3 regions of the Actinoplanes sp. SE50/110 genome follow, and region 3 is predicted to be linked to each of the others. Evidence: riboswitches for the same ligand, from Rfam matches in the RefSeq annotation. Region 3 holds a riboswitch; each other region holds the start of a gene.
The links. Region 3 has a riboswitch for cyclic di-GMP ahead of ACSP50_RS33785 (Calx-beta domain-containing protein). Riboswitches for the same ligand answer to the same signal wherever they lie in the genome.

Region 1 (2,260 bases), 2.5 Mb from region 3:
CGGTCGTCGAGCCCACCTCGATCAGCAGTCCGCGCCGGTCCGGCCAGGAAACGGACTATGTCGACTGGGTGAGCGGCCTCGGCGGCCAGTAAATCATTCGTAAACTCCGATGAAATGGTGCTTCCGGGAGGTACCACGGGGCGTTCCGGGCAGGCACGATGATCGATGTCCGGGCTCCCTTCCCCCGAAGCATCGGAGTTGACGAACGTGACCACTTCCCTGCCCCGCCTCCGAAAGCTGCTGCTGAGCCTCGCCCTGATCCTGGGCCTGGCCGGCACCGCGCTCGCCGTCCCGTCCGCCGCCCAGGCCGCCGTCTACTCCTCGTGCACGATCAGCCGGTGCTCGGCCGCCCGCACCGCGTACACCGGCTGGCAGACTCTCGGCTGGCCGCTGAGCAGCGGCTGGTACGTCTGGCCGTACGGCAGCTACAACTACACCGGCGGCACCTTCCAGAACCGTGAGGGCTACCTGCCGTCGGCCACCTACAACGAGTACGACGTGTACTCCCGCGCCAAGGGCGCCTCGCGGGACGCCTACCGCATCGTGGTCAACCGCAGCACCAAGGTCGCCTACTTCACCCCGGACCACTACGTGACGTTCTACAAACTTTGATTGCTTTGCTGTACGTCACACCTCATCCCCCTCGTGGCGGCCGTCCCCGGACGGCCGCCACGAGCCGTTCCAGCGCCGTTCCGGACCACCCGCCCGAATCCCCGGCCCGATCCGCTACCGGCGCGCAACCGATAGCACCGAACCGGCTCTCATGCACCCCGAACAAATAGATCGGACCGAGAGAATTCCCAGCTATCTCTTAGGCGGAACCCGGCCACGACCGAACAACCCCATGCCAGGGGATAACGAAGTCCGCTCGGCGAGAAGGGCAAACCCGGCGCGAGCCGGGGACGCAAAGCCACAGGACCCAAGAGGTCGGCTGGGCTACCACCGAACGAACAGGGGAACAGATATGCGCAGCATGCTTCAGCTCGTGGGCGGCGTCGCGGCGGCCGGCGTGGTTGCCGCCGGAGCCACCGCTTTCACCGCGCCCGGCCTGACCAACAGCGTGGCAACCTCCACGAAGGTTATCTCGGCCGGTTCGCTGTCCTTCTCGACCGTCGAGGGCGCCGAGCTGACCAGCGTCGTCACCCTTTCCAGCCGCACCAACAAGGCGGAAATCACCGGAGTCCGGCTCTACCTGGCAGGCCTGAACAGCACGGCGCTCAACACGACCACCACCGTCGTCAACGCGTCCATCACCGGCACCAGCGCCCCCGCCGGCTCCGTGGTCGGCACGGTGCGCACCTTGACCTGCGCCTACAACTCGACGCCGGCGGCCTGGGACTGCAACGTCACCACCGCGGGCACCGACTACCTGACCGCGCTCACCGCCGTCACCGTCGACGTCCAGGCCGGCGTCTAGTCCGAAAGATCCGTCGGCGCCCCAGGCCCGGCATTAGCGTCAGACCCGCGGCACCGACGCCCGGAGGACGCCATTTCCCGAGTCCGACGCAAAGCGATGGCCGCCATCCTGTTGATGGCGGCCATCGCCGCGTGGGCCATCGGAACCCACCGCATCTCCTACGTCGTCACGCACGGCATCAGCATGAACCCGGTCTACTACGCCGGGGACCTGGTGGTCGTCGTCAAAAGCGATTCCTACGAAGTCGGGCAGATCGCCGCATACCATGGTGTCGGCGGCGTGGAAACCCTCCACCGCATCATCGGCGGCGATCCCGACACCGGTTACGTCTTCAAAGGAGACAACAACCAGTCGATCGACATCCCGCACCCCACAGCGGATCAACTCATCGGACGCGCGGTCCTGCACGTCTCGCAGGGCGGCGTCTGGGTCCGCCGGCTGCTGAGCCCGGCCACCCTGGGAATGGTCGGCTTTTTGATCATCGGCGCCGGCAGCCCGGCCGGCGCCCGGACCCGCAGAGACCTGCGTCGCCGTCGACGCGAGAGGAAAGCGAAGGGCATGGCTGGCCAAGGGGGCTCGTGGACAGCGGCCGCGGTCGTGGTCAAGGCCGTCAGCCGCCTTCATCCCCTGCTTCGCGTCCTCGCCGTCGGGACCGCCTGCTGCGCGCTGACCGGCCTGGTCCTCGGCGTCCTGAGCTGGATGAAGCCTGCCACGCAGGCGAGTCCGAGCAGCTCATCGAGCGGCGAGTCGGTGACCTTCTCATACTCGGCCCAGGTCCAGTCGTCGGCCGCCTACGACGGGACGGTCGCCTACTCCCCCGACCCGATCTATCGGAAGCTGGCG
Region 2 (2,260 bases), 1.9 Mb from region 3:
CCAGCGCTGCATGGTGCCGCCCTCGGTCCGCCACTGGCCGCGCAGCTCCCCGGCGATCCGGCCGATCTCCGGGTTGCCGGCGTGCTGCTCGGCCAGCGCGGCGACCCGGTCACCCTCGGCGATCTGGGCGAGGCCCATCTGCAGGAACATGACGTCCACGTCGTTGACCGCACCCGACGGGGCCGGGGCTGCGGAGGTGGTGCCGGCGGTGCAGCCACCCAGGAGGGCGGCGGTCAGCAGCAGGGCCGAGGCGGCCCGGCGAACCGGGCCGCTCGGTGTCATCGTCGACGACATGGTTACAGCGCGGTCCACAGAGCCGGCACGTTCGGCGGCTCCCAGCCGTTGATCGCGGTGTGTGCCTGCCGGCACTGATACGACCTACCGGCATAAACGACAACATCGCCGGCTTTGTACGTCGTGCCTGCCGCCCAGGTCGTGGTGCCCGACGTGGGCGGCGGGGTGGTCGGCGACGGCGAGACCGTCGGCGTGGGTGTGGGCGTCGGGGTCGGGGTCGGCGTGGGCGTCGTCGACCCGCCGGTGATGTTCAGGTCCACGCAGGAGTAGAACGCGTTGACCGTGTCCGCGATGTTCCACCGGGCCAGCACGGTCTGCCGCCCGGTGAAGCCTTTCATGCTCACCGTGTGCGACTTGGTCGCCCCCGGTTGCGCTCCGCCGTCGTTGAACGACGCCAGCAGCGTGTTGCCAATGAAGTATTCCCAGGTCGCGGTCGAGTGCCGCGCGGTGAGCACCCAGTTGAAGGTGACCGTCTGCCCGACCGTGGCGGCCGGCCAGCTCTTGCTGTTGTCGTTCAACACGGTGAAACGGCTGCCGCCTCCGTTGCACTGCGTCGAACCCTTCGGTGCTTCCACGCTCTGCGGTTCATAGACGATGTCGCCGCAGCCGGTCACCGCGCCGCTGGCGCAGTTGGCCTGACGGCTCGGTGGTGAGGAGATGTAGCCGTGCGCGAACGCCGGGGTGACGGCCACGAACAGCGATCCGGCGACCGCCGCGACGGTCAGGGCGGGCAGGGTGAATCGACGTCTCATAAGTTGCTCCTTGTGAGGCCACAGGGGACGACGTGTTCATCAAAGTAAATTAAGTCTTGTTAACAGTAAAGATTGTTAAGGTAATTTAAGGTCGCCGATGCCTGATGCCGCCGGTGTGATTAAGTCCGGCTTGACAGATAAGTCGGGCATTTCGCAAGATCTTGGGGCGGCACCGAGGGTGCCGCGGGCGAGGCTGTGAACCGTCAGGCGATTTGGTCGCCGAGGCCTGACGGGGAGCCAGTGGCGAAACCGACGTCCCTGGGGACACCCTGAGGGATGACAAACCCATGCAGAACACCCCGAACCCGGCCACGCTGGCACGGCTGCTCGGCAAGCACACCGAACCCCTGTTCAGCCCGGCCACCCAGGTGTCGGTCGAGGGCCGCTCGGTGCTGGTCACCGGCGCGGGTGGCTCGATCGGCAGCGAGATCGTGCGCCAGGTGCACCGGCTCAACGCCTCCCAGGTGTTCCTCCTCGACCACGACGAGGGCGCCCTGCACGCCCTGCAGCTGGAGCTGCTCGGCCACGGCCTGCTCGACAACGACAGCGTCGTGCTCGCCGACATCCGCGACGAGCAGGTGCTCGACCGGCTGTTCGCACGGATCCGGCCGGACCTGGTCTTCCACGCCGCCGCGCACAAGCACCTGCCGCTGCTGGAGCGCTACCCGGCGGAGGGCATCAAGACCAACATCCTCGGTACGGCGAACGTGGTGCGCGCCGCGGCCCGGGCCGGCGTGCGGGTGTTCGTGAACATCTCCACCGACAAGGCCGCCGCCCCGACCAGCGTGCTGGGCGCCACCAAGCGGATCGCCGAACGGGTCACCTCGGCGTGGGCCGGCGACGCGATGCGGGTCGCCTCGGTCCGGTTCGGCAACGTGCTGGGCAGCCGCGGCTCGTTCCTGCCGACCCTGCACTGGCAGCTGAGCAACAACCTGCCGGTGACCATCACCGACCCGGCCGTCACCCGCTACTTCATGACCATCCCGGAGGCCGCCGCGCTGGTCGTCGAGGCCGGGCAGATGGCCTCGGCCGGCGAGACGTACGTGCTGGACATGGGCGAGCCGATGCTGATCGAGGACGTGGTCCGCCGGATGGCCGCCGCGCTGCGCACCGAGCCGGAGATCGTCTACACCGGGCTGCGGCCGGGCGAGAAGCTGCACGAGGAGCTGCACGACGGGATCGAGATGCTGGGCACCACCGGGCATCCGCGGATC
Region 3 (2,260 bases):
GAAGTTGAGCGCCCCGCCCTCGGTAACCGCGGACGTCGCATCGCCGATCGACGCCACCGGCGTAGGGTCGTCATCGGTGATGGTAATGGTGCTCTTGCTCGCGCCTACGTTGGTCGCCAATACCACAGGGGTGTCCGTGGCCTGCACGGTGAAGGACTGCCCATTGGTAGCCGTCTCGTCGACGTTGTCGTCGTACAGCTGAACGGTGGTGGTGCCGGTGTACGTGTACGCCGGGATGGTGATCACCGCGGTCGCCGGCAGCGCGTCGTAGTCCCGCAGCACGCCACCGGCGGAGGTGGCGTTCTTCAGCGGGTCGACGTCCGCGCCGTTGACCGTGGAGACCGGGATGCTGATGTCGTGCGGTAGCGGCGCGGTCAGCGTGGCGGTGACCGTCACCGTCTTCTGGGTGACGTTGCCCTGTGCGTCCTTGGTCGCGGTCTCCGCCACGGTCGAGGTCGACGGCGTCAGCCCGAAGGTCGGGTAGACGGATACCGCGTAGATCGTCCCGGTGCCCGACTTGGTGTTGCCCAGGGTGTCCGTGGCCACCAGGCTGAACGTCTCGTCGGCGGTGTCCGCGTCGGCCGCCGTGTCCACCGTCACCGTGGTCGAGTTGTTCGAGCTGGCCGCGGTGCCCGGGAAGGTGATCGAGGTCTTGCTGGGGGTGGCGGTGAAGTCGCTGGCCCCTGAGCTCGCCGAGCCCGCCGCGGTGGCGATGGTGAAGTCGCCAGGAGAGCTGCCGGTGTAGGTCAGCGTGAAGGTGACCTTGCTGCCTTCCCAGTTCCCGGCATCGGTGATGGTCAGGTTGTCAACGGTGGAGGGGTTGGCTGCCAGCGCCGGCGCGGGCACCATCACAGCCGGGGCGAAGGCCGCCGCGGCCGCTGCCACGGTCGCCAGAACTGTCCGGATCCGAGGTCGTCCCCAGAACGTGAACGGCACTCGCTCGTGCGACGCCGCTTGGATTGGTCGATGACCCATTCTCTTCCTGTCTCCTTCGGCGGCTGGGCAACCTCCAGCAGGGAGGTCCCTGGCTTTGCGTCCTCGTCATCGGAACGAGGTTGCCTGTTCGGGTACCGCACCTTGGGGCGGTCGGGGCACCGGGGAACCCGGCCCTCAGCAGCGCGAACACGGGGACTGAAGATCCACGTGAGGCGACGCCATCCGTAATCTAACCGGCATAACGGGCTCTTTTCGGCGGAACGCCTAATTCGTCCTAAGAAACCCGGCAGCGACCCCTGTCGATCAGGCGTAGTGCCCTGTCAACCCGATCAGTACCGGACGGAAACCTTCCCGTCGCCCGGGACTGATGCCCTGGGGCCGGTCAATCAGATTAGGGAGTGCGCAACTATGAATATCCGAGGACGCGTGGCCCTCGCGGCCGCCGCCGCCGCGGTCGTCGCGATCCCCTCGATGGCGATGGCGGGCGATTCGCACCGGGACAACACCTGGGCCGCGCTGCACGCCATCAAGGGCGGCACCGCCCGCAACGTCATCCTGCTGCTCGGTGACGGCATGGGCGACAGCGAGATCACCATCGCCCGCAACTACCAGGTCGGCGCCAACGGCCGCCTGGCCATGGACACCCTGCCGCTGACCGGCGCGTACACCACCTACGCCGTGCAGAAGGCCCACCCGGAGCTGCCCGAGTACGTGACCGACTCGGCCGCCTCCGGCACCGGCTGGTCGACCGGGCACAAGACCTACAACGGCGCGATCAGCGTGCTGCCCGACGGCAGCCCGGTGAAGACCATCCTGGAGCTGGCCAAGAAGGCCGGCTACCGGACCGGTGACGTCACCACCGCCGAGCTGCAGGACGCCACCCCGGCCGTGCTCGCCTCGCACGTCGTCGACCGCGGCTGCAAGGGCCCGCAGTCGATGGCCGCGTGCGCCGTCAACGACAAGGTCAACGGCGGCGCCGGCTCGATCGCCGAGCAGCTGGTTCAGACCCGCCCCGACGTCCTGCTGGGCGGGGGCAAGGCGTACTTCGACCAGACCGTGCAGGCCGGCAGGTTCAAGGGCCAGACCGTCACCGACCAGGCCCGGAGCGTCGGCTACCAGGTCGTCACCGACGCCACCGGGCTCGCCGCCGCCTCCTGGGCCGCGCCGATCCTGGGCGCTTTCGCCCCCAACAACATGGACCTGGAGTGGACCGGCCCCACGCCGACCCGCACCGGTACCGCCCCGTCGACCTGCGCCACCAACGTCGCCCGCAACGCCGCGCAGCCGCACCTGGTCGACATGACCACCAAGGCGCTCGACGTGC

Region 1: another riboswitch for cyclic di-GMP. It lies ahead of ACSP50_RS03630 (hypothetical protein); the one in region 3 lies ahead of ACSP50_RS33785 (Calx-beta domain-containing protein).
Region 2: another riboswitch for cyclic di-GMP. It lies ahead of ACSP50_RS25200 (polysaccharide biosynthesis protein); the one in region 3 lies ahead of ACSP50_RS33785 (Calx-beta domain-containing protein).

The regions. Positions count from the first base shown of each region.
Region 1 covers NZ_LT827010.1:804,591-806,850, reverse strand. Annotated here, with positions in the region: gene ACSP50_RS03640 (hypothetical protein) at 1-92, shown strand, start outside; gene ACSP50_RS03635 (ribonuclease domain-containing protein) at 208-612, shown strand; cyclic di-GMP riboswitch class I at 870-944, shown strand; gene ACSP50_RS03630 (hypothetical protein) at 974-1,417, shown strand; gene ACSP50_RS03625 (S24/S26 family peptidase) at 1,514-2,260, shown strand, end outside.
Region 2 covers NZ_LT827010.1:5,620,893-5,623,152, forward strand. Annotated here, with positions in the region: gene ACSP50_RS25190 (DUF305 domain-containing protein) at 1-282, opposite strand, end outside; gene ACSP50_RS25195 (lytic polysaccharide monooxygenase) at 297-1,046, opposite strand; cyclic di-GMP riboswitch class II at 1,226-1,310, shown strand; gene ACSP50_RS25200 (polysaccharide biosynthesis protein) at 1,334-2,260, shown strand, end outside.
Region 3 covers NZ_LT827010.1:7,564,624-7,566,883, forward strand. Annotated here, with positions in the region: gene ACSP50_RS33785 (Calx-beta domain-containing protein) at 1-885, opposite strand, end outside; cyclic di-GMP riboswitch class I at 991-1,070, opposite strand; gene phoA (alkaline phosphatase) at 1,345-2,260, shown strand, end outside.